Regions from separate parts of the Arthrobacter sp. P1_C12_2 genome, predicted to be linked through region 1. Evidence: riboswitches for the same ligand, from Rfam matches in the RefSeq annotation. Region 1 holds a riboswitch; each other region holds the start of a gene.

Region 1 (9,958 bases):
GGCGTCGAGCTGCTGAGCAGGATCCGCGCGTTCGCGCCGGAAGTGCCGGCGCTGTTCCTCACGGCCAAGGACGCCGTCCAGGACCGCATCACCGGACTGGCAGCCGGCGGCGATGACTACGTCACCAAGCCGTTCAGCATGGAAGAGGTGCTGCTGCGCCTGCACCGGCTGGTCCAGCGCTCCGGAGTGGCCGCCATGGACACCGCCGAACTCGTGGTGGGGGACCTTGTGCTCAACGTCGACACCCGCGAAGTCACCAGGGCCGGTGAGGAGCTGCACCTGACCGCCACGCAGTTCGAGCTGCTGCGCTACCTCATGGAAAACCCCAAACGGGTCATCAGCAAGGCCCAGATCCTGGACCGGGTCTGGGACTATGACTTCGGCGGGCAGGCGAACATCGTCGAACTTTACATTTCCTACCTCCGCAAGAAGGTCGACGCCAACCACGCTCCCATGATCCACACGGTGCGCGGAGCCGGCTATGTCCTTAAACCGGCGGACTGATCCGTGCCCACACTTTCCGGCATGACCCGCGTCCCCGGACGCGACTGGCGCAACCCGTCCACGTGGCATTTGCGCACCCGGCTGGTCCTGGTCGCCATGGCACTGCTCGTGGCCATCTGCGGCGCTGTGGGACTGTTCAGCTACGCCTCCATGGACCTGTTCCTCACCCGGCAGCTCGATGACCAGCTCAGCAATGCCTCTCACCGCTCCAGCGAGTTCGGCCGGCCCGTGCCCGGTAACCCGGGCGGCCGCCCCGACCCCCTCGAAGCCCGTGGGCAGGGCGTCGGGACGCTGAACGCCCGTCTGGAAGACGGCGAGGTCGGCAGCGCCGGCTTCCTGGCCGGGGACGCCACCCGCAGGGGCCTCTCCCCCGACGACAACGCCGTCCTGCTGGCGCTCACCCCGAACGGTGCGCCCGTGGACCGGACCCTCTCGGCCGGCGCGTACCGGCTCACGGCCGTGCGGGCACCCTATGGCGACGTGATTGTCACCGGGCTTCCGCTGGCGGAAAAGGAAAGCACCCTGGCCTCGCTGGTGTGGACCATGGTGGTGGTCTCTGCGGGCGGACTCGTGCTGATCGGCCTGGCCGGCACGGCCCTGATCCGGCGGACCATGAAGCCGCTGGAACAGCTCTCCGAGGTGGCCACCAAGGTCTCCCGTCTCCCGCTGGACGCCGGCGAGGTGGCGCTCGGGGTGCGCGTCCCGGCGTCGGCGGCCCATCGCGGAACTGAGGTGGGCAGCGTGGGCTACGCGCTGAACCAGATGCTGGACAACGTCTCGAACGCCCTCGAGGCGCGGCAGGAGAGCGAGATGAAGGTGCGGCAGTTCGTCGCCGACGCCTCGCACGAACTCCGCACCCCGCTCACGGCCATCCGCGGCTACACGGAGCTGATGCGGATGACCGAGCACTTCACCCCCGACGGCGAGAAATCCCTCGCCCGCGTGCAAAGCCAGTCCGAGCGGATGACCACCCTCGTGGAGGACCTGCTGCTGCTGGCCCGCCTGGACGAGGGACAGCCGCTCAAGATCTCCGACGTCGATCTCACCCAGTTGGCCATCGAGACGGTGAGCGATGAGAAGGTCATGGCCCCGGACCGCGTCTGGCAGTTGGAGCTTCCGGACGAACCCGTGGTGGTGCGCGGTGATGCGACCCAGCTTCACCAGGTCCTGGCCAACCTCCTGTCCAATGCACGCAAGCACACGGATCCCGGGACCAAGGTGGTCACCGGCGTCATGCGGTCGGCTGATGGCAGCGCCGTGGTCACCGTGACGGACAACGGCAGCGGCATCGCTCCGGAATTCATCGGCCGGGTCTTCGCCCGCTTCGCCCGGGCCGACGCCGCGCGCACCAACCCCGCCGCTATCCCGGCAAACTCAGCCGTAGCGACGGCGGGAGCCCGGTTCGGGGCCGGCGCACGCTCGGCTTCCGGCGCCGCTTCCGGGAGCCGCGGAGGTCAGGGCACGGCGACTGCCGCGCCGACTTCCGAGGGCACCAGCGGGTTGGGCCTGTCCATTGTCCAGTCGATCGTGGAGGCCCACGGAGGAACCGTCGAGGTCACGTCCCGGCCGGGCCGCACGGAGTTCGCCGTGCGGCTGCCCGCGGCGCCGCCGGCGGCGTAACCAGCCACAGAACGCCGGGCCGGCCGTGCCGGTAAATCCAGCGCAAGCCGACACCCCGGCGCTGTGACTCCTGTTACCAAAATGTGACTTATGTGGCTGGGTCCTGTAGCGTCTTTAGCGTGCGCCGCCATTGGTGCCGCATATCCGGACGGACGCCAAACTCTGCCGCTTCCCGGATTCCGCTGGACCAGGCAGAGGCGGGGGACCCAGAGTTCCCGGGCATTCTGCATTCATGCGCCCTCGGGGTGAAGCCGACACGTGATTTTCCGTGCGGCCGGATGACCTCATCCGAACCCGACAGCTAACTCCGCCGGCGTTGAGAGGCCACCATGACTGATTTCCAGGTACAAACGCGCCCTGACGGCGATTCCCATTCCCGTTCCACCAAGTCGCGCCACCGCGCCGAACCAGCCACGCAGGCCTCCGCCCTGTCCCGGCTGGGCACCGGGCTCGGCATCACCGGCCGCCGTGCCGCCGTCGTCACCGCCGCGTGCGCGCTGCTGCTGGGTGGCGGCGCCGCCAGCCAGGCGGCAGAGCCGGGCCCCCACACGGCGAACGTTGCGAGCCAGAGGGCCACAATTGCCGACCCGCTGGCCAAGCTCAACTTCGAGCGGGTCCAGGTGGCTGGGCTGACCGCTACGCTGGAAAAGAACGTGGCTCCCCAGATCTCGGAGGTTAAGTCAGTCGAAGCGCTGATCCACACCCCCGCTGCTCCCATCCCGGCAGCCGCCCCCGCACCTGCTCCCGCGGCAGCACCTGCTCCTGCTCCGGCTCCCGCGGCAGCCCCCGCTCCCGCAGCGGCACCGGCTCCTGCCCCGGCTCCCGAGGCAGCCCCCGCTCCCGCAGCGGCACCGGTTGCCGTCGACGATCCCGCCGGGGCCCAGGCTTACGCCGCGTCCCAGCTGGGCAGCTATGGCTGGGCACCCGGCCAGATGCAGTGCCTGCACAAGCTGTGGACCAAGGAATCTGACTGGAAGACCACCGCCACGAACGCGAGCAGCGGCGCCTACGGCGTGGTCCAGTCCCTGCCCGCCACGAAGATGGCGAGCGCCGGCGCCGACTACATGACCAACTACCGGACCCAGATCAACTGGGGCCTGAACTACGTCAAGTCGCGCTACGGTTCCCCCTGCGGCGCCCTGAACTTCCACTACGCACACAACTGGTACTAAACCGGCACTAACCGGCCCAAAAGAAAGCCCCGGATCCGCACGGATCCGGGGCTTTCTGTGTGTGACTGTTAGCCGAGAATGGCGGCAGTGTTCACCGGACGTTGCGCGTCAGTCTGGGCCGCACATCAGTGACCTCGTCCTCTGCAGGGAGTGCCGTGTAGACGGAATTCCCTGACGAGATCTGCCGTTTGACCTGCTCAAGCTCATCTTTGAGGAGGTCAACGGTGGCACGGTATTTTTCGAAGTCCGCCGTTCGGCGCCTGGCCACGGCGAAACTGATGCCGGCGGCGAGAATGGCAAGCGGGAAGGACACCAGCAGGGCCCAGCCGGACGCGGCAAGGAAGTCCAGCGCTACGGGAAGTGCCTGCTTGAATGCCAGGAACTCGTTCACCCCACCGACCACTCCGTTCAGAGCGGAGTCCAGGGGGCCCAGAAACTGCCCCACGACAGGCGTCCCGGAAAACGACGGAGCGCTCAGCGGCGGTTCTCCCCCCGCAGACCAGCGCGAATCACCGAAATGGTTCAGGACGTAGATCCCGGCACCCGCGTTGAGGGCTGCGAAGAGCAGGACGGAACCAAGCGCAGTCCAATAGAGCCTGCGCGGACGCCAGACGCCGGCCACAAGCGCGAAGACGGTGGCCGCAACCCAAGAAAAGATGCGGAGTTCGTCGCGGCCCATGCCGCCCAGTAGATCCAAGGAATTCCCCGCCCCTTACAGTTGGAATCAATGCTTGTTCCGGTCCCAAGCGAGCCTATCCCAGCCGCCCCCGGGCATGCCGCGGCAGTTACTGGCCCACACCCTTTGTGCGTAGCCAGGCCCGGCCCACACGGCCGCCCCGACTTCCACAGCCCCCGCACAGCTTGACCCTAAAGCCCTCATATGGGCCGCCGGGAAAGTTGAGCCATGACATTCACAGACCAGGCCACAGGAACCCTGCCCCGCTCCGCGGCGACGCCGGCCGGCCCGGCGGCACCCCCCGCCCAGTCAGAACTTGCACCCTCGGGGCTCGCGCTGGCCGAGGCGCCCGTCCCGGGCCCGTTCGCCGGGGCGCTGACCGGCCCCGGCGGCCGGCGCACAGCCATTGATACGCGCGCCAGCACGCCCCTGCTGGACGTCACCATCCCGGTCTTCAACGAGGAACGGGACCTCGAAGCCTGCCTTCGCCGGCTCCACGCGTACCTGCTCGGCGCCTTCCCGCATTCCTTCCGGATCACCGTGGCGGACAACGCCAGCACCGATGGAACGCTCAAGGCCGCGGAACGGGTAGCCCGCGAGCTGCGCGAAGTGAAAGTGGTCCACATGGCCGAAAAGGGCCGCGGAAACGCGCTTCGCAAGGTGTGGCTGGCCTCGCCGTCGCCGGTCCTGGCGTACATGGACGTGGATCTTTCCACTGATCTGGCGGCCCTCGGGCCGCTCCTCGCCCCGCTCATTTCGGGGCATTCAGATCTGGCGATCGGGACGCGGCTGACCCGCAATTCGCGCGTCGTCCGCGGACCCAAGCGGGAATTCATCTCGCGCAGCTACAACTTCCTGCTGCAGGCCCTCATGGGCGCCCACTTCAGTGACGCGCAGTGCGGTTTCAAGGCGATCCGGGCGGACGTGGCCCGGCAGCTGCTCCCCCACACGCTGGACAACGCCTGGTTCTTCGACACCGAGCTGCTGGTCCTGGCAGAAAAGTGCGGCCTGCGTGTCCACGAAGTCCCGGTGGACTGGACCGACGACCCGGATTCCAGCGTGGACATCGTCCAGACGGCCCTCGCGGACTTGCGCGGCATGGCACGGTTGAGCCGGGACCTGGTCTCGGGCCGGATCCCGGTTCCCGACCTGCGCGCCGCCCTGGCCCGCGGACCGCTGCCGGCCGCCTCGCGGGCCCAGGAACAAAGCCCGGGCGGAAGCCTCTTCGGACAGCTCGTCCGCTTCGGCAGCATCGGGGTGGCCTCCACCCTGGCCTACCTGGCGATTTTCCTGCTCTGCCGCGGGTTCATGGACCCACAGCTGGCAAATTTCCTCGCGTTGCTCACCACCGCCGTGGCCAACACCGCGGCCAACCGGCGCTTCACGTTCGGCATTCAGGGCAGCAGCCAGGCGGCACGCCACCACTTCGAGGGCCTGCTGGTCTTCGGCATCGGACTGGCCCTGACCTCGGGCGCGCTCGCCCTCGTTCACGCCGCGTCGGGAGCGGCACCGGACCGCTGGCTTGAACTGCTCACGGTCACCGCCGCCAACCTGGCCGCCACAGCCGTGAAGTTCCTGCTTTTCCGGCTGGTGGTATTCCGGCACCGGCCCACGCAGGCCCTTCCGGCGCCCGGCGCCCCCGGTCCTTCCCTCCCCCGCACAGAAAAGGCCAAGTAAATGACGGCAACCATCAGCCCCACCGCCGGAGCCCCGGCCGGCAGCCCCCCAGCCGCCCAGGACACGCCCGGCCCGGTTCCCGGGGACGCCGAAACGGCGCCCCATCGGCCCGCAGCCCAGGCGACGGCAGCCCAGGGCCGCCGGGGCCGGCTGCTGTTCGGACCGCAGCCCCGCTGGGTGCGGCCCTCGGCGGCGCTGCTCCTGGCGGTTACCGCGGCGTTGTATTTGTGGAACCTGGAGGCCACCGGCTACGCCAACTCCTTCTACGCGGCGGCGATCCAGGCCGGGACCAAGGACTGGACCGCGCTGCTTTTCGGCTCCCTCGACGCCGGTAATGCCATCACGGTGGACAAACCGCCGGCCGCCCTCTGGATCCCGGCCCTCGCGGGACGGATCTTTGGCTTCTCGGCCCTGAGCATGCTCATTCCCCAGGCGCTCATGGGAGTTGCCGCCGTCGGGCTCCTCTACCTGACCGTCAAGCGGGTGTCCGGACCGGCCGCGGGCCTGCTCGCCGGCGGCGCCCTGGCGCTGACCCCGGTGGCCGCCCTCATGTTCCGGTTCAACAACCCGGACGCGATGCTCACCCTGTGCCTGGTGCTGGCGGCCTACCTCACCACCCGCGCCATCGAGAAGGCCGGCTGGAAGTGGCTCGCCGCGGCCGGCGCGGTGATCGGCCTGGCCTTCCTGACCAAGATGCTGCAGGGCTTCCTGATCGTGCCCGGGCTGGCCCTGGCCTACCTGTGGGCGGCCCCCACCACGCTCGGGCGCCGGGTCCTGCACCTGCTGGCGGCCGCCGCCGGGATCGCGGCAGTGGCGGGAAGCTACCTGGCGCTCTTCCAGCTGACCCCGGCCTCGGCCCGGCCGTACATGGCAGGCTCGGAGACCAACAGCTTCCTGGAACTCACGTTCGGCTACAACGGCCTGGGCCGGATCACCGGATCCGGCGGGGGCATGCCGGGCGGAGCGGGAGGGAACGCGGGCGGCCCGGGCGGCAACGGCAACGTCGGCTTCGGCGGCACGGCCGGGATCACCCGGATGTTCGGGACCAGTTTCGGCGGCGAGGTGTCCTGGCTGCTGCCGGCGGCCCTGATCCTGCTGGCCGCCGGGCTGTGGTTCACCCGGCGCGAGGCCCGGACCTCAAAAACCCGTGCGGCGCTCCTGCTGTGGGGCGGCTGGCTGGTCATCACGGCCGGAATCTTCAGCTTCATGAGCGGCACCGTGCACCCGTACTATGCCGTGGCGCTGGCCCCCGCGATCGCGGCGCTGGCCGGCATCGGCTCCCTGGAACTGTGGCGGGGCCGGGCCTACTGGCCCGCCCGGGTTGTCCTGGCCGTGACGGTGCTGGCTACTTCGGTCTGGTCCGCCGTGCTCCTGGGCCGGGATCCGGCCTGGCTTCCCGGGCTCCGGGTCATCATCGTGGTCCTGGGTGTGCTCGCCGCCGCGGCTTTGGTCCTGCGGGCGGACAGCATCGCGGGGCTTCCGGCGCGGTTCCGCAAGGCCGCCACGGCCGGCGTCGTGATCCTCTGCCTGCTCGCCGGCGGGCTCGGGAGCACCGCCTGGACGCTGGCGACCGTCGCACAGCCGCATTCCGGTTCGATCCCCACCTCCGGGCCCACCGCGTCCGCGATGGGCGGCGGCTTCGGGGCAGCAGGCAGGGCCGGCAGTGACGGTATGGGCGGCGGTCCCGGCGGGGAAACGTCCTCGGCGGAGCTGACCGCGCTGCTGAAGTCCTCCGGCGCCAAGTGGTCCGCGATTGTCTCCGGCGCCACCCAGGCCGCGAGCCTGGAACTCGCCACCGGCACCAGCGTGATCGCACTCGGCGGCTGGAACGGCGGCGACCCCTACCCTACGCTCGCACAGTTCCAGGCGATCGTGGACCGCGGCGAGATCGGCTACTTCATTTCCGGCGGCATGGGCGGCATGGGCGGCATGGGCGGGGGCCGCGGGGGCAACTCCGAGGTCGCCACCTGGGTCGCGGCCAACTACCAAGCCCAGACCGTGGGCAACGCCACCGTCTACAAGTTGGCAGCGTAGGCCGCCATGACTGACACCCTGCGCCCCCGCCCCGGCACAGCGCCGGCGGCGCCGGTCCGCACGCCGGGCTCGCAGCAGCCGCAGGTCCCGGAACGCCGTCGGGGTCTGGAGCCCCCGGGCGCCGCCGGCACGCGCGCCGTCCCCGGCACCCGGCCGGTGCGGCAGCGGCTGGAACTGGCGGCCCTGCTGCTGGCCACGGCCGTGCTGTACCTGTGGAACCTCGGCGCCTCCGGCTGGGCGAACGCGTTCTACTCCGCGGCGGCCCAGGCCGGGTCGCAGGATTGGGCGGCCTGGTTCTTTGGCTCGTCCGACGCCGCCAACGCCATCACCGTGGACAAGCCACCGGCGTCGCTGTGGGTGATGGGGCTGTCGGTGCGGATCTTCGGGCTGAGCTCCTGGAGCGTCCTGGTGCCGCAGGCGCTCATGGGGATCGGCACGGTCTGGCTGGTCTATCTGGCCGTCCGCCGGGCCGCGGCCCCCGCCACGGCCGACGCCGGCCTGGCCCACCGCGCGGGGCTCCTCGCCGGCGCGGTCATGGCGCTGACACCGGCGGCCGTGCTGATGTTCCGGTTCAACAACCCGGACGCCCTGCTGGTGCTTTTGATGACCGCGGCCGCCTACGCCGTGGTGCGCTCCATCCAGGATGCGCGCCTGCGCTGGCTGCTGTTCGCCGGGGTGCTCCTGGGCTTCGGGTTCCTCACCAAGCAGCTGCAGGTCCTGCTGGTTGTCCCCGGCTTCGTCCTGGCCTACCTGCTCGCGGCGCCGGCCGCGGCGGGCAGGCGCATCCCTCACCTGCTTGCCGCGGGCGCGGCGATGGCCGTCGCGGCCGGGTGGTGGCTGGCCGCCGTCGAACTCATTCCCGCGGCGGACCGCCCGTACATCGGCGGTTCGCTGAACAACTCCATCCTGGAGCTGACCCTGGGCTACAACGGCCTGGGCCGGCTGAACGGGGATGAAACCGGGAGTGTGGGCGGCAGCAACGGCTGGGGCACACCCGGGCTGTTCCGGCTCTTCAACAGCGAGTTCGGCGGCCAGATCGCCTGGCTGCTGCCCTCTGTGCTGCTGCTCGGCGCGGGGCTGCTCTGGCTGGGCCGCCGCGCGCCGCGCACCGACCCGGTACGGGCCTCAGTGATCATCTGGGGCTCCTGGGTTGCCGTCACCGGGCTGACGTTCAGCTTCATGGCCGGGATCATCCACCCGTACTACATGGTTGCGCTGGCGCCCGGGATCGCCGGGCTCGCGGGGCTCGGCAGTGTCCTGCTCTGGCAGCGGCGGAATCAGCCCGTGGCGGCCGCCGTCCTCGCCGTGGCGATCGTGGCGGCCGGGGCCATGGCCGCCGAACTCCTCGTCCGCACCGCGGCGTACTTGCCGTGGCTGCGCTGGGTGGCGCTCCTGGGCTCGCTCGCCGCCGCCGGCCTTGTGCTGGCCGCCGCGACCCCCGGGGCCAAGGGGGTCGCGGGGGTAAAGGGAACGGGGATGCTGGCGTCCAGAATCATGACGCGGACGACGGCGGCGCTCGCCGTAGCCGCCGCCCTCGCCGGACCGCTGGCCTACTCGCTGTCCACCGCGTCCACGGCCCACAGCGGCTCGATTGTCAGCGCCGGGCCGGCCCTGTCCGGACGGGGCGGGGCCGGGCTGCCGCCGTCCCTCGGCAGCGCGGCTGGAGGCGGCTTCGGCGGTGGCGCTGCGGCGAACGGCAACGGCACTGGCACTGGCACTGGCACTGGCACTGGCACTGGCACCGTCACTGGCGGCGCTGGCCGCGGGCAAGGGGCGGGCGGAATGGGCGGCCTGCTCGGGGCCAGCACGCCGCCGGCGGCGCTCGTGACCGCGCTGCAGACGGACGCCGGCTCCTACACGTGGGCTGCCGCGATCGTCGGGTCCAACAACGCCGCCGGCTACCAGCTGGCGACGCAGCTTCCGGTGATGGCCGTGGGCGGGTTCAACGGCACGGACCCCGCCCCGACCCTGGCACAGTTCCAGCAGTACGTGGCTGACGGCAAGATCCACTACTTCATCGCCGGCCGCCTGATGCAGGGCGAAAGCGGTGCCAACGACGCCGCGCAGATTGCCGCCTGGGTGCAGGACAATTTCACCGCCCGGACCGTGGGCGGGGCCAGCGTGTACCTGCTGGCCAGGTAGGCGGGCGGCCCTGGCCGGCGGGCGGCGCCCGGGCCGTGGCCGGCGTCGTCGGCGTCTAGAACGTGAAGGACAGGGTGCGCAGGCCCGCGCCGGTGACGTGCGTGGCCACCGACACCCCGGAGTAGTCGGGAAT
Region 2 (9,958 bases), on a different contig from region 1:
TCATCCGCGCAAAACACCTGCGGCTCCACTTCAACCGCCGCGCCCGCGGGCTGCGGTACTTCCGCGTCGAAAGCCGGACCGGCGCGGCCGGTGCCCGCCCGGACGGGCAGCCGGACCGCCTGCCGGACCGCCAGTCCGGAAACGACGACGGCGCCGCCCCGGCACGCGGCCGGGACGACGCCATCGGGCGCTGAGGCTACTTCTTCAGTTCTGCCACAACGAAATCGATGCACTCGAGCAGTGCCGAGACGTCGGCCGGCTCGATCGCCACGAAGGTGGCGATGCGCAGCTGGTTTCGGCCCAGCTTGCGGTACGGCTCGGTGTCGACGACGCCGTTGGCGCGGAGCACCTTGGCGATGGCCGAGGCGTCGATCGATTCGTCGAAGTCGATCGTGGCGATCACGTTGGAACGGTCTTCGGCCCTGGCCACGAACGGTGTGGCGTAACCGGACGCCTCGGCCCAGCGGTAGATGCGGCCGGCAGAATCCGCGGTCCGGCCGGCGGCGAAGTCCAGGCCACCGTTGGCATTGAGCCACTGCACCTGGGCATCCAGCGTCACCAGGGTGGCCAGCGCTGGGGTGTTGTAGGTCTGGTTCAGCCGGGAATTGTCGATCGCCGTCTGGAGGTCCAGGAAGTCGGGGATCCAGCGGTTGCCGGCCTTGATCCGTGCCGCCCGCTCAAGCGCCGCCGGGGAGAACAGGCCAAGCCACAGGCCGCCGTCGGACGCGAAGTTCTTCTGCGGCGCAAAGTAGTACACGTCGGACTCCGCCACGTCCACGTCCAGCCCGCCCGCGGCCGAGGTCGCGTCCACCAGCACCAGGGACCCCTCGTCGGCGCCTGCCACGCGCTGGACGGGGGCGGCAACGCCGGTTGAGGTCTCGTTCTGCGGCCACGCGTAAACGTCGACGCCGGCCTCCGCCCGGGGGGTGGGGCGGGTGCCTGGTTCGGCCTTGATGATGGAGGACTCGGCGAGGAACGGCGCCTTGTTGGTAGCCGAGGCAAACTTCGAGCCGAACTCGCCGAAGGACAGGTGCTGCGCCTTGTTCTCCACGAGTCCGAAGCTGGCAATGTCCCAGAACGCGGTGGATCCGCCCACCCCGAGCACCACTTCATAGCCGTCCGGGGCGCGGAAGAATTCGCTGAGGCCGCTGCGTACCGAGCCGACCAGGTTTTTCACGGGTGCCTGGCGGTGCGAGGTCCCCAGCAGCTTCGACGATGCCGCGGCCAGGGCGTCCATCTGTTCCGGCCGGACTTTGGACGGGCCGGCGCCGAACCGTCCGTCCTTGGGCAGGAGGTTGGCGGGGATCGTGATGCTGGTGTCGCTCACAGTGGCTCCAATTTTCGGCTGGTTCGTAGCGTGGCTGGGAGGTGGCGGGCAGGGATGGCTACACGGACACCCTTTTCATTCTGCCTGTTTCATTCTGCCTGACAGCCCCCGGCGATACGGAAAAAGGCCTGTCACAGTCCGGTCATTGAGACGCACGGGAACGGCTGGCCGGCGGAGGCTGGGACCGGGCTCCGGGCCGATCGAAAATTATCCGGAGTAATTCAAAATAGGCTAGGCTAGCAGCTGACGTACGGCGGTTCCCGCCAGGGCGCATCCTGCATGCAGCCCGCACGCGGTACGGTGGGAATGACGCTAGGACTGCGCTCGAGGAGCTGAGCTGAATGACGGATCTGATCGATACCACGGAGATGTATCTTCGGACCATTCTGGAACTTGAAGAAGAAAACATCGTTGCCCTCCGCGCCCGCATCGCCGAACGGCTCCGGCACTCCGGCCCCACTGTCTCCCAGACCATCGGCCGGATGGAGCGCGACGGGCTGGTGATTGTTTCGGGCGACCGGCACCTTGAGCTGACCGAAACCGGACGGAAACGCGCAATCGGCGTTATGCGCAAGCACCGCTTGGCCGAACGCCTCCTCGCGGACGTGATCGGGCTCGACTGGGCCTACGTCCATGAGGAAGCGTGCCGCTGGGAGCACGTCATGAGCGAACGCGTTGAGCGCAGAATTTTCGAGATGCTCAACCACCCGACAGTCTCACCCTACGGAAACCCGATTCCAGGGCTTGCGGATCTGGGCGGCGTGCCCAATGGCGCCCCCGCGGACAGGGCCGTGAACCTGCTGGAGGCCATGGCCGGCTACGGTGCAAGTTCGCGGGTCACGGTCAACCGGCTCGCGGAGCCGATCCAGGTGGAACCGGAGCTTCTGGCACAGCTCGACGAGGGCGGAATCAGGCCTGGCGCGCTGGTTTCGCTGGAGCGGGTGGGGGAGTACATCTCGGTCCGCGTCCCCGATATCGAGGGCGCCCTGGAACTGCCGCCCGAGGTTGCCGCGCATGTCTTTGTAACAGTCGCCTGACCAGCCACAATGCGCCGGTCATGGGACGACCCATGAGTTGTGCACAATTGCGATTACGGATTTATTACCGGGCGGCTTAATCGCCTATAGTTAGTGCCCAGTACCGATACCAAAGCGTTACCTGATCCGAAGCCGAGCCCTGCCAGCGGATCAGTCGCAGAACCACCTTCTGGCAGGGGCGGGGGAACCACTTTCGGCTGCTACTTCGGCAGCCTCGGGGTGAAGTCCGTCAGCGGCAAGCAGCTTCCACCGAAGAATCCCCTGGGGATGCCTCTGTGCCTGGCTGCTTGCAACGGCGGACCGGGTCTTTGATCTCTCTGACCCGAATCCGACAGCTAACTTCGCAGGCTCTCCAGAGAGGAACCGTTCTTGACCACCCAGACCGCCAGGGGCCGTCGCCGCGCGACCGGTCCCGCTCCGGAGCCGCGTCCTGTCGTCGAGCACATGGCCGAACGCCCGCGTGACGTGCACCGCGATGAACGGCGGCGCCGGCGCAGTCCGTTCCGTCAGGTAACGGAATTTGCCGCGGCCAGCGGAGTAGGGCAGAAGGCCGGGATCGCACTGGCCGCAACTGGACTGGTTCTTACCGTGACGGTCCCCGTCACGAGCCCGGTGATGGCTACAAACGCCGGATCCGGGGCTCTCTCGGCTGCCGTGCAGCCGGATGTCACGGCTGCCGCGGCTGCAAAGGTTGACTTCAGCCGCACCGCCGTCACCACAAAGGGCGATCCGGACGGGAAGCTCAAGCAGCTGCTGAGCGCCCAGTCTGTGGGCACCATCACCCGCGCGGCATCGGCGGGCACCCTTGGTGCGCCGCTGGACCAGTTGGTCACGGCCTCGCCCTTCGGCTACCGCGTCAGCCCCATCACCGGGGGCGCGGGGGAGTTCCACCGCGGCCAGGATTTCGCCGCCCAGTGCGGCACGGCGGTCCACGCAGCCGCCAGCGGCACCGTGACCTTCAACGGATGGCATCCCTTCGGCGGCGGAAACCGTGTGGTCATCGACCACGGCAACGGCCTGGAGACCACGTACAACCACCTGTCCTCGGCCTCGGTCCACGTCGGCCAGAAGGTATCCCGCGGTGACGTCGTTGCGATGAGCGGGACCACCGGCGCCTCCACGGGCTGCCACCTCCACTTTGAAGTGATGGTCAACGGCGACGTCGTTGACCCGCTCGGATGGCTCTAAAAAGACGATGGGCTGCTCTCATCTTCTTGTGACACGCCGTGATCTGAATGTGACATTGAATCCAGACTGCTGTAGGGTTTGAAGCACGCCAACTTTTCCGAAGTTGGCGCTCTTGAGTGGATTGCCTAGCTCTGCCACCGCTCAAGGTCCGTTCGCATTACATCGTCTGGCAGGGGCGGGGGAACCAATTTTGGCCTTCGAAAGAAGGCCTTGGGGTTAAGTCGCAAAGCTTCCCAGGAAGCAGCGCGGCCGGGTGACTCCCATCCGAATCCGACAGCTCACCTCGCAGGCATTGGGAGAGGCTACTTTCGTGTCTTCACGCCACAATTCTGCGCGCATGCGCACCGGCGAGGCTCTGTCGAGCCCGCTGGAATCCACATCACGTGCCGCCCTTGCCGGCGCCCGGATTGGATCACGTTCCGCAGGCTCAATCTCTACCGAGCCCGGACAGCATGCAGTTTCCGCTTTTGGCGCGTCTTCGCAGTACACCCTTCGCTAAGTAACCCATTTCGGGGCGATCCGGCGTACCCCCAAGATGCCGGAGCGTCCTCAGCCCGTGCCCGAAAGCGCGCGGTCCAAGGATCACGAAAGAGAGAACTTAATGACTACTCGTGCAAACGTTGCACGGCACCGCGCCGAGGTCACCAAGACCAACTCGCTGGCTGTTATTGCCAAGGCTGTCGGCGACAACGCCGGCGGCGTGGGCCGTCAGGCCGCGGTCATCGCCGCAGCTTCCGGTCTGGTCCTGACCAGTGGAATCGCAGCCAACGCTGCTGAAACCAATGTTCAGCGCGAATCCACCTCCGCTTCGGCCCTGGAAGTCCAGTCCGCAGCTCCGGCCACCATCTCGGCCGCCTCCACCATCGCGATCTCCTACGAGAAGCCCGCCGTGACCACCACGCCGGCTCCCGTCGTCGAGGCTCCCAAGCCCGTCGTGCAGGTCCAGGACGCCACGGCCTCCCGCGCCGGTGGCACCGAGCTCGGCGTCAGCGGCGGCGTCGCTGCCCAGGCCCCCGCCGGCATCGGAAGCGGCGCCGGCGCGACCATCGCCGCCGCTGCCTACGCACAGATCGGCGTGGCGCAGGACTGCACCGCCCTCGCCACCAACGCCCTGGCCGCCGCCGGCATCCACTACCACGGCTGGCCGGCAGGTTACCTGTCCCTCGGCCGCACCGTGAGCGCCGCCGAGGCACGCCCGGGCGACCTCGCCTACTACCAGAACGGTGGCGTGGGCATGGCTCACATCGCCGTCTACGTCGGCAACGGCATGGCAGTGCACGGCGGCTGGAACGGCGGCACCACCGCGCTGTACAGCGTAAACGTCGGCTCCGGCCCGGTCTTCATCCGCGTCGGCGCCTAAGCAAGAACCCCAGCACTTTTCGAAAGACCCCCGCCTCCTGGCGGGGGTCTTTTGCGTTGCCGCGCAGTGAACTTTCCGCGCCGAGGACTGCGCCGGTGAAAAAATATTCGGTGATCCGGCACTTGAGTGTTTACTCTTGTGTTGTCGATCCATAGCCCGACCATGCAGAGGGCAGCCGGCCCTCGTGCCGCTGGCGGGTGCGGCCGTGAAGAGGTATGCGGATGCGCACTCTCGTTCTGAATGCTGGATATGAACCGCTGGCGGTCATCACCTTCCGCCGGGCGCTCGTCCTTGTCCTGACCGGAAAGGCCAGCGTGGTGGCCGAAGGGGACGACCCCGTTGTCGGCCCGCAGGACATTCTGGGCCGCCCGTCCGTGATCCTGCTGAACCGCTACATCCGGCCCAGGTACAACACGATGACAGCGGTGAGCCGCCGCGGCGTGCTGCGCCGCGATGCCCACCGTTGCGCCTACTGCGGCAAAGCTGCGCACACCATCGACCACATCCAGCCCAAGTCCCGGGGCGGGGCCGACTCCTGGGAGAACCTGGTGGCGGCGTGCCTGCGGTGCAACAACGCCAAGAGCGACCATACGCCGGCGGAGATGGGCTGGAAGATCGGTTTTGTTCCGGGGCCCCCAAAGGGGGCCATCTGGCAGATCAAGGAGCTCGAGAAGCCGACGCCGGCCTGGGATCCGTTCCTGCTGCCTGAATCAGCCGCCTGACCTGCCGCCTGATCAGCCGCTGGAATTGCTGCCGGCGCAGGTCAGGCCTGATTCGGTGGCAGCAGGCGGCGCGCTAGGCTGAACCGGTGGAGTTCGATGCCATCATTCTCGCCGGGGGAAGGTCCTCCCGCCTTGGCGGCGTGCCCAAATCCGGGCTGATTTACGACGGCGCCACTCTCCTTGGCCGGTCCCTGCAGGCCGCGGGTGCCGCGGGCCGCACGGTCGTCGTCGGCCCCGACCCCGGGGACTTGCCCGGCGGCGTCCTGACCTGCCGGGAAGACCCGCCCTTCGCGGGGCCGGCCGCTGCCATCGCCGCGGGGCTTGCCGCCCTGGCCGCCGACCACGCGAGCCGGCACGCAGCAGCCGCTCCCTTTACCCTGGTCCTGGCCTGTGACATGCCGCGGTCAGCCGACGCGGTCCGCGCCCTGTCCGGGGCGCTGGCCGCGTCTGCCGCAGGTGCGGCGGAACGGGACGGGCGCGACGGCGTCATGGCCGTCTCGGCCGACGGCCGGAAGCAACCGCTCGCGGGCTTTTATGGCACAGCTGCGCTACAACGTTCTGTTGAGGACGCCGCAGCCCGGGGCAGCCTGGAAAACGCGTCGGTCTTCGCCCTTCTTGCTAGGCTGGACGTGCGGGAAGTTCGCGTTCCCCCGGGGTCCACGGATGATGTCGACACTTGGGATGACGCGTCCGCATTAGGGGTATCCGGCAGGAATCCCGACCGCGGTCCGGGCTCCGGCCCGGCTCTCCGCAGCTGAACTCGACCATGGAGGCAAACGGTGAAAAGCCAGGATGAAACGCTGGAAGACTGGTGCCGTGCCCTGCTCCAGGCCTTGGAGCTCGACGACGTTGAGATTGACGTGAATGAGGTCCTCGCCCTGGCCGGCGTGGCCGCCCACTCCGTGGTGCGCCCGGCGGCACCGCTGACCACGTTCATTGCCGGCTTTGCCGCCGGTCTGGCCTCGGGCTCCGGGCAGGCCACGGACTCCGCGTCTATGGAGGCCGCGATGGCCGTGGCCCGCCGGCTCGCCACGGACTACGCAGCCGCCGAAGCTTCCGGGGCATGACGGCGGCGGCCCCGGACGGCAGCGGAACCACCGCCCCTGGCAGAGACGGCGCTGGAGACGGCCTCGGGGACCCTCACATTCCGGCGGGCGAGGACGCTGCGAACCAGGACCCGGTGCACCCCGAGACGGCCGGCGAGGCTGCGGACGAGGAAGTTGCGGACGAGGACACTGCGGAGGAGCCGCACGGGCACCTGGCCCACACCTGGCAGGAGGCCCGTCAGCTCGCGTTCGACTGCGCCACTCCCATCCCGGCCGCCCCTGTCCCGCTCCGGCAGGCGCTGGGCCGGACCCTCGCAGCGGACGTCGTTGCCCAGCAGGACATACCCCATTATGCTTCCTCCGCCATGGACGGCTGGGCCGTCAACGGCGGCGGCCCCTGGATCCTGGCCGAACCCGGCCAGCGGCTGGCACCGCATCAGGCAAGCCCGATTGCCACCGGCGGCCTCATCCCGGCCGGGACCAAGGCGGTGCTGCGCAGCGAAAGCGGCATCATCGACGCCGACGAGGACGGCCTGCCCGTCCTGAAACTGGGGGGCAATGCGAAACCGGGAGACCCGCGCAATGGCGACCACATCAGGAAGGCCGGGGAGGAAGCCGCCGCCGGAGACGTCCTGATCCAGCGCGGCACGGTCCTCAACCCCGCCCATCTGGCCCTCGCCGCGCTGGCCGGAAGCGACACCCTTCCGGTGCTCGGCAAGGCCTTGGTGCGACTCGTCTTCACCGGCTCGGAGGTCGTGACGAGCGGGATGCCGGCGCCCGGGCAGGTCCGCGACACCTTCGGACCCCAACTCGCCGCCGTGGTGGGAATGCTCGGCGGGATCTGCACCGAAGAAGTGAAAGTGGGCGACACCGATGCCGAATGGCTCGCCGCCCTCGAAGACACCGATCCTGCCGGTGAAAACCTGCCTGCCGACGTCGTGATCACCACCGGCGGTACGGGACGCTCCGGAACGGACCACCTTCGGCGCTCGGTCGCCGAGCTCGGCGGCCGCCTGCTGATCGACGGGATCGCCATGCGGCCGGGCCACCCCGCCGTGCTGGCCGAGCTGCCGGACGGCCGTTATGTCCTCGGCCTGCCCGGAAACCCGCTCGCGGCCATGATGGCGCTGTCCACGATCGGGGCCCCGCTCATCGCCGCCCTGGGGCACGGAACCGTCCCCCCGCTCAGCGAAGTGCCCTGCGGCTCGACTATTGACGCCGATCCGGGCCGGACCCGGCTCATGCCCTTCCGGCTGCTCTATGGCATGGCATCGCCGGCGCAGCACACCGGCTCGGGCATGATGCGCGGCCTGGCCGCCGCCGACGGTGTTCTGGTGGTCCCGCCCCATGGCGTGCAGCTGGGGGAAATGGTCCCCGCCTTCGCCCTCCCGTGGGGTGCGCCGCTGCCTGACGCTTCGGCGGCGGCCGCCGCACAGAAGCCGGCGGCTAAGCGGCCCACCAGGAAAACCGCGGCCAGCGACGGACCGGTGGACTGGAGTGCCCTCCTGGGCTGAGCCCAAGCCTGTTGCGCCGGCGTCAGGACCTGGCGGGTGGCTTCAGGATCAGGCACTTACAATGATGGAACCAGCCAAAGAATCAACAGCTGCAAGATTCAAACAGCCGCACAATATGTTGCTTAGGAGCACCGGATGGGCCGTGTGACGCAGCGCCGCAAGGTGCACAAGATCGTCCTGGACGGGTCCCCGCAGGCCCTCGAATTTCCGGTCCGGCACCGGGAGGACGTCCTCGCCGTCGAGGAACCGCTGGAAATCCGGCTCGGCGACATGTCATTTTCCGTCACCATGCGAACGCCGGGCAATGACTTCGACCTCGTCGCAGGTTTCCTCGTCTCGGAGGGAATCATCTGGGCTCCCGAACAGCTGGTTTCGCTCAGGTTCTGCGCCGGTGAAGACGCCGACGGCATGCAAACGTTCAACGTGGTGGAGGCTCAACTCCGGCCCGACGTCGTACGGCCCGAGACCGGACGCAACGTCTTTACCTCCAGTTCCTGCGGCATCTGCGGGACGGACTCGATCGATGCCGTGCGCAAGTCCTCGCACTACAGCCCCGCACAGGATCCGCTGACCCTTCCCGTGGAAACGCTCGCGGCCCTCCCGGACGCCCTCCGGTCCGCCCAGGAGGTCTTCGAGGTCACCGGCGGTGTGCACGCCGCCGGACTCTTCAGGATCGCCGACGACGGTTCGGCCGAGTTGCTGTGCCTGCGCGAAGACGTGGGCCGGCACAACGCGGTGGACAAGGTGGTGGGCTGGGCGCTCCGCGAAGGCCTGCTCCCGCTCCGGGGCACCGTGCTGCAGGTGTCCGGCAGGGCGTCGTTCGAGCTGGTCCAGAAAGCGGCCCTCGCCGGAATTCCGGTCCTCGCCGCTGTCAGCGCCCCCTCCAGCCTGGCGGTCGAGCTCGCCGAGGCCAGCGGGATGACCCTGGCCGGGTTCAGCCGCCGGACCAGCCTGAACGTATATGCAGGCCAGCAGCGCGTCGCGGTTCCGGCGCCCGCCGCCGGCTAGCGGCAACACTTGGCCAACAGGTTCCCCGCGGCGTAAGTTTTATCCATCGATTAGAGTCGATCGGACCCCCAGCGCTGAAGAGGACCACATTGCACGACGACCGCCGTCTTACGGAAGTCCGGCTTGACCGCTTTCTGCGTGACCGCATCGCACCGGCCGTCTACCCGCGCAGTGTGCCGCTGACGCTTAGCAGCTGGGACGCGCCGGACGAACCCGTGCCGGTGCTGGAGGCACTGCGGCAGGAGTTCGCGCCCCAGGAACACGGCGCGGCCTGGGGCCGGCCGTGGAGCACCAAGTGGATCCGGCTCCGGGGTGAGGTGCCGGACGGCTGGGGAACCGCGGCGGGCACCTCGGTGGAAATCCTCGTGGACCTGGGCTTCAGCGGCGACCTCCCGGGCTTCCAATGCGAAGGCATTGCCTGGCGGTCCGACGGGACGATCATCAAGGCGATCTCGCCACGGAACCAGTACATCCCACTCAAGCTCCTGGGCAGCGGGATGGCCGTCGACTTCTACGTCGAGGCCGCGGCCAACCCCGACTTGTCCCAGAACTGGACCTTCGCAGCCACCCCCTACGGTGACAAAGCGACGTCGGGCAGCGAGCCGAAGTACCGCCTCGGCAGGATCGCCATCGCCGAACGCAACCAGACGGTCTGGGAACTGCAGCAGGACATCCTCACGCTCAGCGGGCTCATGCACGAGCTGCCCATGGACCTGCCCCGCCGCCACGAAATCCTGCGGGCACTCGAACGCATGC
Region 3 (9,958 bases), on a different contig from region 1:
TCAAGCGCCGCCGCAACAGCCGCGGCGCAGCCGCAGTAGCCTCAGTCGCAGCGGCAAGCGACACGGCCGCGGGAACCGGGGACGGACTGCGGACTGAGGAAATGGCCGCGGAAGAATAGCTGACATGACTACTGCTGACCGCCCGTCCCTGCTGCTCGTCGAGGACGACGCCGTTCTGGGACCGCTCATCGCCGAGCTCCTGGACCCGGACTACCGGGTCCAGTTGGTCACCAACGGCCGTGATGGCCTCCACCAGGGGCTGACCGGGAGCTGGGACGTCATGGTGGTCGACCGCGGGCTGCCTTTCATGGACGGCATCGCCCTCATCGCGGCTTTGCGGTCGAAAGGCATTGCCACGCCCATCCTGATCCTGACCGCGCTGGGCGATGCCGACGAAAAGGTCAGGGGCCTTGACGCCGGCGCCAACGATTATGTGACCAAGCCGTTCGACGCCGGTGAACTGGCAGCACGCCTGCGCGCACTGACGCGGACCTTCCCTCCCTCGGCCCCGGCACCGGTGGCGATCGGGGACTGGGAACTGGACCCGACCCAGCGTTCCGTCCGTTCCGTCTACGGGCAAACGGTGTCGCTGACCGCGAAGGAAGGCCAACTGCTGGCAGCCCTGGCCGCGGAACCGGACCGCGTCTTCACCCGGGACGAGCTCCTCGCGGCGTGCTTCAACGTCTCGGAGCAGCCCGGCGTGATCGATACCTATGTTCATCACCTGCGCCGGAAAATCTCCAAAGCCGTGATCCGCACGGTGCACGGCCTCGGATACCAGATAGGCGATGCGCATGAGTGAGGGCGGGCCCGCCGGCGGAAATCCGGACCACTCCATCCTCCGCAGGGCCTCCCTCAAGGTCGCGCTGCGGATCAGCGCCGCGTGCGCGGTCATGGTTCTCGGGCTCCTCGCGGCCACGGCGCTGTACCTCATGAATCAACTGGCCCATCCCGAAGTGCCGGGCTCGGCAGCGGCCGGAACGGCCTTCGCGTACCTGGATTCCAAGGATGTCCTCGAAGCCATGGTCATCGCCGGGGTGGCAGGAATCCTGCTGGCCGGCATCGTCGGGTGGCTCAGCGCGCGCAGCGCCATCCGTCCCCTCGGTGACGCACTGGCCAGGCAGCGGCGCTTCGTCCAGGACGCCAGCCACGAATTGCGTACCCCCTTGACCATCCTGGACACCAGGATCCAGCTGGCCCAGCGCAACACCGTGCCCGGTTCCAGGCAGAGCCAGGATCTGGCCCGGATCCGGGAGGACGCCGCGACGCTGACCGGGATTGTCAACGAACTGCTCCTCGCAGCGACCGCGGCGGCCCCGGACCGCTCCGCACCGCCTGCCGACCTTGCCGACGCTGCCGCCAGCGTCGCCGGGAGCCTCCAGCCGGTGGCAGAGCAGCGGAAGGTGCGCCTGGATTTCTCCGCCGATGCCCGGCCGCTGGCCCGGATCGAGAAGAATGCGCTGCGCCGTGCCGTGCTGGCCTTGGCGGACAACGCGCTGGCCCACACGCCTCCGGGCGGCCACGTGTCCATCACGACCTCTGTCGAGCACAGACGCGCCGTGATCACCGTCGCGGACTCGGGGACCGGAATCACCGGCGTCGATCAGGCCCGGATCTTTGACCGGTTCGTGAGGACCGCCGGCAACGGCAGCTCACAGGGACAGCGGAGCTTTGGCATCGGCCTGGCCTTGGTCCGTGAGATTGCCGTCGCTGCCGGCGGCACCGTGGAGGTGGCCGCGACGGGCGACGAGGGAACCGTCATGAAGTTGACGCTTCCGCTCAGTGGGAGCGGGAATCCCTGAGGATCCTGTGCCGGGGAAAGACGCCCACCCGGATCCCGGATCCCCGACGGCGGAGACAGGAAAGACCGGCGATCGATTGCCCCCAAGGGAATCGATCGCCGGTCTTCCCGGCCTGCCTGGCCCCGGGAGGGGCCGTGCGGCTTAGGCGCGGACGAAGGTCACGCCACCGGTCGCGGTGAGCCAGGACAGCGGGTGAACCATCGTCTGGTTCGAGCCGTTCATGCCGCCGCTGACCACCTGGCCGTGGCCGGCGTAAATGCCCACATGGCCGGACTGGACCACCATGTCGCCGGGCTGCGGCGTGGCCACAACGGTTCCAAGACCAAGGAACGCGCGGGGACCGATGTCGCCAACAGGCTTACCCGCAGCGCCAAGGGCCTTTTCCACCATGGCGGTGCAGTCCTGGGTGATGCCCAGCTGGCTGTACGCGGCCGAGAGCATGATGGCGTTGCGTCCACCGGCAGCGGCCGGGGCTGCAGCCGGAGCTGCGGCCGGAGCGGCCTGCACCTGGACGGTTGCCTTGGCTGCCACCTTGGGCGCTGCTGCCGGGGCTGCTGCGGGAGCCAGCGCCGGCGCAACGGGCTGCTCGATGACCGGCGCGGCGACAGAATCGACTGCGGGGCGCTCGAAGCTGATCTTGACGCTTGAATCGGCGCTGACGGGGGCGCTGACCTGTCCCTTGACGTTAATATTCGACGCCGGGGCGGAGTCACGCTGCACAGGCGCAGTAGCTGCGTTGGCGGCCATTCCGCTGGTCAGGACCAGGCCGGATGCGGCGACGAGGACGGCGGCATGGCGCGCAAAAGTATTGACTGAAGTCATGAAAAATGTAGCCTCTCCCAATGCCTGCGAGGTGAGCTGTCGGATTCGGATGGGAGGCACCCGGCCGCACTCCCGGGCCCGTCGTGGCGGGCACTGTGCGGCTTCACCCCAAGACCTGCATATCAGCAGATCAAAAGTGGTTTCCCCGTCTCTGCCGGACGTTGATGCGAGTTACCCCCGGGCCGCGGCAGAGTTAGGCAATCGGCTGGGGAGCGCCCGTATCGGAGACAACAGGCACTCATCAACCGTAGCGCGAACCGCACCCGAATGTCACATTCAGGTAACGGGGGCACTGTGCCGTCCCCGAATTGCCCATAGGGCGRCGCCTATTCCGAACATAGGATGATGCCATCAGCACCACGCCGAAGCGGAGGCCCGAAATGAACAGCCACTGTGTCGCCATCTGCCAGTTGAGCAAACAGCCCCAAGAGGATTTCGACATCAACACCGAGCTGCTGATCCTAGACGGCGGGGACGTCCACGTGACCACATGGGACGCGGAACCGCGCGATGGAGGCTTCGACGAGCACGTTCTGAATGATCGGGTGGACGCGCTCGGGTACATGGTGGTCAATGACTGGGCCTTCCTGGACGGGAAGGCCTACGCGGTGGTGGAGCGGCGGTCGGGTCCGGGGCAGGCAGGCCGCGGCGAGCCGTGACATTTCTGTCCCTGGCGCTGATCGCCGTCGTGGCCCTGGCTGGCCCCCTGCTGGCCCTGCCGGTGCGCTGGCGGCTGCCGGTGATGCTGGGTGAGCTGCTGGCCGGCATCGCGATCGGCCGCTCGGGACTGGCCCTGGTGGACCCCGCGGACCCAACGTTCAGCCTGCTGGCCAACATCGGATTTGCGCTGATGATGTTTGTAGCCGGCACCCATGTTCCGGTGAGGGATCCGCAGATCCGGCCCGCCCTCGGCAGCGGCTCCCGCCGGGCCATTGCGGCCGCCGCGGCCGCAGTGGCAGTCGGAACCGGCATCGGACTGCTGTTCGGGACTGGACATGCTCCCCTCTACATCGTGCTGCTGGCGTCCTCGTCGGCCGCCCTGGTGCTTCCCGTCGTCGACTCCCTGCGTCTGGGTGGCCCTGATGTCATCGCCATGACGGCGCAGGTGGCGATCGCCGACACAGCCTGCATTGTGGCGCTGCCGCTCCTGGTGGACCCGCCCCACGCCGGCCGCGCGGCTTTAGGCGTACTGACGGTGTTGGGCTGCGCGGTGGCACTCTATTTTGTGCTGCGCTGGCTGGAGGGCAGAGGAATCCGCGGGCGCGTGCACCGGCTCTCGGAAAACCGCAAGTTTGCCCTTGAGCTACGGATCCAGCTGGCCGTGCTGTTCACACTCGCCGCGTTGGCGACGTACAGCAACGTGTCGGTGATGATGGCCGGCTTTTCCTTCGGTTTGGTGATGGCTGCCGTCGGCGAACCGAGGCGGCTGGCCCGGCAACTGTTCGCGCTCAGCGACGGTTTCCTTGGCCCGGTGTTCTTCGTCTGGCTGGGTGCATCGCTGACGCTCAAGGACCTGGCCGGGCATCCTGACATGATTGCCCTCGGCCTGGCCCTGGGAGCCGGGGCCCTGCTGACGCACGCCGGCCTGGCGTTCCTGGGACTCCCGCTGCCCCTCGGGGTGCTGTCGGCGGCCCAGCTTGGCGTGCCGGTGGCGGCGGCGAGCATCGGCACGCAGCTGCAGGTCCTGCTCCCCGGGGAGGCCGCTGCCCTGCTGGTGGGTGCACTGGTCACCATCGCCGCGGGCGCTGTGGCCGGGTCACGGGCGGCCAGGACGTTCGCGTTGCCGGCAAATACCGGGGGCAGGTCCGGGGAAGCCGGCAGCGCCGTCGGGCAGGGCGATCCGGGCGGTCCGGGAGATCCGAAAGTCTGAATATCTGAACTACAGCCGATCGGCGGTAGTTGGGTCGGATCGTCAATCTCCAAGAGGCGTGAATTGCAGCTCCGGCCTCCGCTTTGCCATCTCTGCCAGGACCCGGGAGACCGCGTCCCGGGCCGCACGCCCCTCGGCGTCGGCGTCAGCGTCGGCGTCGAACGGCCCGCCAGGGCCGCCGAGCACCGCGTTGGCGTGCCGGACGAACCTGTCCCAGTCCCCCTTGCCCGCGCGCAGCGCCAGCAGCGGCGAGAGCAGCGCAGCCCGGCGCAGCCAGGCGTCCGGCTCGCGCACCCACCGGTCCAGCACACTGTCAGCCCGCACCCTGGCCAGAACGTCGAGGCCGTCCACCAAGGGCCCGACGACGTCGACGGCGAGCGGATCCACGAGGTCCCGCATGCGCGCCTGCCGGATGAAGCCCTCCAAGCGGGTGAGGTCGGAGTTGGTCAAAACCTTCACATTGGCCTGCAGCAGGACCACCGCGGCCAGCCGGCGCTCGAAAACCGGCACGGTCAACAGTTCGGAGCCCCACAGCTCCGAACCCCACAGTTCGGAACACAGCGCGGTGACCTCATCGCGGGACAGCCCGGAATAGCGGCGGCCGGCATCCCGGACCGTGCCGCGCACGGCACCCACGGAGGTGCCGTAGAACCGGAGGCCGCTGCCCCCTGGCTCCATTTCCAGCCGCGACTGCAGCTCCTCGGCACGGCGCCAGGAAGCTTCCCGCTGCAGCGAGAGGTCGATGAATTCGCCGGCATCACTCACATGCCCATCCTTTCCCCTCGCGGTTCGCGGCGGAAACGGGGGTGCCACGCTGTCCTGAGCGGGCGGTCTGGGCCATCTGCCTAGACTGATCTGGACAGTCTCCGATCGAAAGCGGTTCACGCAACCATGCACACCAAGCTGACACTCGCCATCGCACTTTCCGCCGTGACGTTGGGGGTGGCAGCGTGCGCCGCCCCTGCGCCGTCGACTGCACCGTCGCCTGAGTCCCCCGCGGCCTCCGCGGCGTCGGCCCCTGATTTTGCCCTGGACATCGCGGGGGCGCCCGGCCGGATCGCCCAGGCCGGTCTCGCGGTACTGACAGCGGAGGGCAACGTGGACCACTATCACGCGCATCTGGACGTGCTGAAGGACGGCAAGCCCGTCGCGGTTCCGGCCAATATCGGCATCACGGCCGGACCTGACCACCGCGCCAACGGCATCTCAGCGCTGCACACGCACGACACCACAGGCGTGGTCCACATCGAGTCCCCCACCGCGGGCCAGGTCTTCACCCTCGGGCAGCTCCTGACCGAATGGGGCGTCCTCGGTGGTAGCGGCGCCGCCGGCACCGGGGAGGGTCCGCTGGACGGCTGGACCCTTTACGTGAACGGCAAGAAGTACGACGCCGGGATCCGTGACCTCCCGTTGAAGGCGCACGACGAGATCGTCCTGTCCTACGGCACCGCGCCGGCGAAGGTCCCGGCCTCCTACGATTTCCCGTCCGGGGAGTGAGGCGACCGGAGGCTCGGCGGGCGGCGGGCCCCTCGAACCCCAAAGTCTGCACAATTGTGCAGCAGGCTGACCATTCAACCCCGCCTGGCACTGCTGCCGCCGTAAAGGTATGCACAGACGTGCATGGTGACGTGATCCGCGGAGCGTCTTTCCTAGGCTGAAGTGATAGGAGTGAGCCGGATCACAGCGGGGGCAGATCCCCTACCTCACTTCCGATCACACAGGCCGTCACAGATGACGCGTCCAACCGAAGAGGTAATCAGTGTCCCACCGCAGAAAACCCGCAGCACTCGCAACCTTGGCATCCGCAACCTTGGCGCTGCTTGGCGCATCCCTGTTGGGCGTGCCGGCAGCCCAGGCCGATGCCGTTGACGTTTCGCCGCCCGGCGCGAATGACTGGTCCTGCAAGCCCTCGGCAAGCCACCCCTACCCGGTAATCCTGGTGCCGGGAACATTCGAGAACATGGCGAAGAACTGGGCGACGATGTCGCCGGCGCTGAAGAGCCAGGGCTACTGCGTTTACGCGCTCAACTACGGTGCGACCAACGGCGTCGATGCCACGGGCCCGGTGGCAGACTCGGCCCGCCAGCTCGCCCCGTTTGTCGACAAAGTGCTGGCCTCGACGGGTGCCAGGAAAGTTGATCTCGTGGGCCACAGCCAGGGCGGCATGATGCCGCGCTACTACCTCGGATTCCTCGGCGGTGCGAACAAGGTGAACCACCTCGTGGGCATTGCGCCCTCCAACCACGGCACCCGCGGGCTGATCACCCCCTCTCCGGACAGCGTGCCGCCGGCGACCTCAGTGGGAGGGTCCAATTGCCAAGCCTGCGCCGACCAGCAGGCAGGTTCACCATTCCTCGCCAAGCTCAACTCCATTGGTGACACGGTTCCTGGTCCCGCGTACACGGTGATCTCCACGACGCACGACGAGGTGGTGACGCCCTACCCCAGCCAGTTCCTCGCCGGTCCTGCCCGGCAGGTTACCAACATCACCATCCAGGACAAGTGCCCGGCCGACGTGATTGACCACGACCAGGCTCCCAACGACCCCGTCACCCAGCGTCTCGTCTCCGACGCACTGGGGCAGCCGGCCGGCCGGCCCGGCAACCCGGCATATCAGCCCAGCTGCACGTAGCGGCGGGACCCCGGGGCGACGGCGCCATACAGAATCCTCGCCGTCGCCCCAGCGGGAGGTTTGCGGGCTAAGGTAACGATCGAGTAACGTAGGCCACTGGCCGAGAAGGCCCGGCCCGAATGCAGGGCCCCGGACCGCCCCTTCGCAGGGTCCCGTTGCGCCGCTCGGCGTCTGCTCGCCCATGCCCTTGCAGCAGGGGCCGGATGAAACTTTCCGCACTTTCCGCCGCCCTGGCAGCGACGGTTGTGTGTGCCAGCCACGAAAGCCCGGAGGGGTCCGTTGTTCAAGAAAACACCGTTGTTCAGTAAATCGACGCTCAGTAAATCGACGTTCAAAGATGCACAGCCGAAGACACGCCTCACGGCACCACAGCTTAACAAGATAGCGATTGCGCTGAGCCTGGGCGCACTGTCTCTGACCGGGTGCAGCGCCGCTCCCACGGCGGGCGCCGGAGCCGCTTCTCCGGCTACCCAGGCCGCGCATTCTGCGGTGGACTCCACGTCCTCGGCGGCCACGCAGGCCTCGCATCCTGCCGCGAAGGCCGCGGCCTCGGCGGCCGCAGCGCCTAAGCCGGCGGCGCCGGCTGCCAAACCTGTCGGCGGCACTGCCGCTGCACCGGCGGCTCCCGGAGTCGACGCGGCACCTGCGGCCGCCGCCGCACCCGCCGCCCCGCGGGTCGCTCCGGTCGCTCCGGCAGCGGGCGCACAAGCGGCCGCTGCGGCGCCGACGCCAGTCACAGCGCCCGCCGCTCCCGTCGCGGCCCAGGCCGCCGTCGCCGCAACCGGCGGCGGTTCCCAGGCCGCCACGGCCCGGGGCTGGGGTGCGGTTGTTGCTGGTGACGAGTTCTCCAAGGCCGGCGCCCCCGACTCCACCAAGTGGAGCGTCTTCAAGGGATCCGGACATGCCGGCAAGGGTGTGAGGAGCCCGCAGGCGTGGTCGGTTGCCAATGGCGTGGCCACCGTCAGCGGCAATTCGGCCGGCACCACGGGCGGCATGTCGGCCAAATTTGCGCAGCAGAAATACGGCAAGTGGGAGACGCGCATGCGGACCAGCGCCCGGGACCCGGAGTACCACCCCGTGCTGATCCTGTGGCCCAACAACAACACCTCCCCCAACTGCGCCGAGATCGACTACGCCGAGGGCAGCACCAACACCGCCCAGATCAAGTTCTTCCTGCACTACGCCTGCGGCGGCTCGAACTTCCAGACCACGGCGGCCAAGACGATCGACACCACCCAGTGGCACAACTACGCAGTGGAGTGGACTCCGGCCGGCATCACCGGTTACATCGACGGCGTGAAGACCTTCTCCGACACGAACCCCGCGCACCTGCCCTCAGTGGGCATGCATCAGACGCTGCAGCTGGATTGGTTCCCTGACGGATCGGCCACCAAGCCTTCACAGATGCAGGTCGACTGGGTCCGCGTCTACAAATAGGACCGGCTCAGCACCCGGCAGCCCCGTGCCCCACCAAGGCGCGGGGCTGTCTTGTCGTTGGCCGGCATCCGGGGGTAGGGGCGCGCCGTCACCCGCAGCAGGACTCAAGCCTCCTGAAGTTCCCGGGCGACAACCGCTGAGACGAGCATGGACCCGGCCGCCGTCACCGCGTCGATCACCGGAACCCCGAGCCGGCGGCGGAGCACGTCCGCCATGCCGATGCTGCTCAGGCCCGTGCTGGCCTGGACGATCACGTCGGCGCCGGCGTCAACCAGCATGTGGGCCGCGGCTAAGGCGTCGAAGATCCCGGCAGGCATGAGGAACGCGTCGGGTGTCTCGACCCGCCCCTGTCCGTCAATGAGCAGCATGCGTTCGCCCAGTGCATCCGAGATCGGGCCCGGTACGTGGGCGCCGAGTCCCAAAACTCCAATCCGGCCGCCAAAGGTCAGGGCCGCGGCCGCGGCTGCGGAGCCGGCCCCGATGACCGGGATGTCCACGGCCGCCCGGGTGGCGGCCAGCCCCGGGTCGGACGCGCAACTGATAATCAGGGCGTCGGCGTCCCCGGCCATGTCCCGCGCCAGTTGGACTACCTTGGGCGCCGCGGACTCGAGCGAAGCCTGGTCGTAGACGCCGGACGGCTGGTCCGGAATACAGCGGGAGGTGACGGTAAATCCGAATGCTTCCTGGAGGAGTTTCCCGTGGGCGTGGAGCAGGCGTCGGTCCGACGTCGTCATCACCCGGATCAGTCCAACACGCATGGCGTACTACCTTTCGAACGGATTCCTTGGTGCGAGGCTACCCGGTGAGTATTTCCTAGTCTTTTCGGGCAGGTGACCAACGCAATCGCTGCCGTGAATTTCATGCTGTGGCGCCGGCGGCCGTCCGCATTCCGCAGGCCGCGACACGTGACCTGCGCATGAACTTGGCGAAAACTTCGCTCGTTTTAGGGGTTGGCGGCCCGGCGCCGTTGTAGGGTTTGTCACGGTGGACCGTCTTCGGACCCGGGACAGTACCGGGATGGGGGGAAGGCGGCAGGCCGGTTCCGGACTCAGCCGGAACGATGATCAAAGGAATAGCCATGTCGGTGGAGCCCTCGTCCACTCCAGGACGCCTCGAAGAACAGGATCCCGAGAACCTGGTATCAGGTGCGGAACATGCCGCATCTGCCGCCGGAGTCCGACATCAGGCCGCGAGAATTATTGACACCGTCCTCGCCGACACTGCCCCGGAACACGACCGTGCCCGGGAGTTGCTTCGCCAGCAGATTGCCGCGCATCCCGGACACCCGGAGCGGGCCCTGATGGAACACCTCGCGGCAGTGAAAGCTTTGGGCGACCCCTATGACGGGGCGTCGGACGCTGGCGGTCCGGTCCGGCCGGAGTTTGCCTCGGGTGA

What was found. A riboswitch is a leader RNA that binds a small molecule or an ion and turns the genes downstream of it on or off. The one in region 1 is predicted to bind cyclic di-AMP.
Region 2: another riboswitch for cyclic di-AMP. It lies ahead of AC1DZQ_RS18250 (NlpC/P60 family protein); the one in region 1 lies ahead of AC1DZQ_RS11570 (aggregation-promoting factor C-terminal-like domain-containing protein).
Region 3: another riboswitch for cyclic di-AMP. It lies ahead of AC1DZQ_RS06710 (hypothetical protein); the one in region 1 lies ahead of AC1DZQ_RS11570 (aggregation-promoting factor C-terminal-like domain-containing protein).

Annotation. Positions count from the first base shown of each region.
Region 1 covers NZ_JBFUAF010000009.1:71,808-81,765, forward strand. The annotation lists gene AC1DZQ_RS11560 (response regulator transcription factor) at 1-504, shown strand, start outside; gene AC1DZQ_RS11565 (HAMP domain-containing sensor histidine kinase) at 526-2,124, shown strand; cyclic di-AMP (ydaO/yuaA leader) riboswitch at 2,295-2,454, shown strand; gene AC1DZQ_RS11570 (aggregation-promoting factor C-terminal-like domain-containing protein) at 2,454-3,296, shown strand; gene AC1DZQ_RS11575 (hypothetical protein) at 3,388-3,993, opposite strand; gene AC1DZQ_RS11580 (bifunctional glycosyltransferase family 2/GtrA family protein) at 4,201-5,649, shown strand; gene AC1DZQ_RS11585 (glycosyltransferase family 39 protein) at 5,650-7,683, shown strand; gene AC1DZQ_RS11590 (glycosyltransferase family 39 protein) at 7,690-9,825, shown strand; gene AC1DZQ_RS11595 (HAD-IA family hydrolase) at 9,881-9,958, opposite strand, start outside.
Region 2 covers NZ_JBFUAF010000020.1:21,605-31,562, forward strand. The annotation lists gene AC1DZQ_RS18230 (MFS transporter) at 1-194, shown strand, start outside; gene serC (phosphoserine transaminase) at 197-1,327, opposite strand; gene AC1DZQ_RS18240 (iron-dependent transcriptional repressor DtxR) at 1,669-2,364, shown strand; cyclic di-AMP (ydaO/yuaA leader) riboswitch at 2,515-2,729, shown strand; gene AC1DZQ_RS18245 (M23 family metallopeptidase) at 2,734-3,552, shown strand; cyclic di-AMP (ydaO/yuaA leader) riboswitch at 3,689-3,858, shown strand; gene AC1DZQ_RS18250 (NlpC/P60 family protein) at 4,154-4,912, shown strand; gene AC1DZQ_RS18255 (HNH endonuclease) at 5,134-5,634, shown strand; gene mobA (molybdenum cofactor guanylyltransferase) at 5,721-6,392, shown strand; gene AC1DZQ_RS18265 (DUF6457 domain-containing protein) at 6,414-6,701, shown strand; gene AC1DZQ_RS18270 (molybdopterin molybdotransferase MoeA) at 6,698-8,194, shown strand; gene fdhD (formate dehydrogenase accessory sulfurtransferase FdhD) at 8,330-9,202, shown strand; gene AC1DZQ_RS18280 (alpha-mannosidase) at 9,292-9,958, shown strand, end outside.
Region 3 covers NZ_JBFUAF010000004.1:182,337-192,294, reverse strand. The annotation lists gene AC1DZQ_RS06725 (DedA family protein) at 1-119, shown strand, start outside; gene AC1DZQ_RS06720 (response regulator transcription factor) at 125-802, shown strand; gene AC1DZQ_RS06715 (sensor histidine kinase) at 795-1,802, shown strand; gene AC1DZQ_RS06710 (hypothetical protein) at 1,944-2,624, opposite strand; cyclic di-AMP (ydaO/yuaA leader) riboswitch at 2,632-2,834, opposite strand; gene AC1DZQ_RS06705 (hypothetical protein) at 3,005-3,283, shown strand; gene AC1DZQ_RS06700 (cation:proton antiporter) at 3,280-4,494, shown strand; gene AC1DZQ_RS06695 (DNA alkylation repair protein) at 4,537-5,259, opposite strand; gene AC1DZQ_RS06690 (DUF4430 domain-containing protein) at 5,386-5,991, shown strand; gene AC1DZQ_RS06685 (esterase/lipase family protein) at 6,290-7,126, shown strand; gene AC1DZQ_RS06680 (glycoside hydrolase family 16 protein) at 7,616-8,563, shown strand; gene AC1DZQ_RS06675 (aspartate/glutamate racemase family protein) at 8,668-9,321, opposite strand; gene AC1DZQ_RS06670 (hypothetical protein) at 9,642-9,958, shown strand, end outside.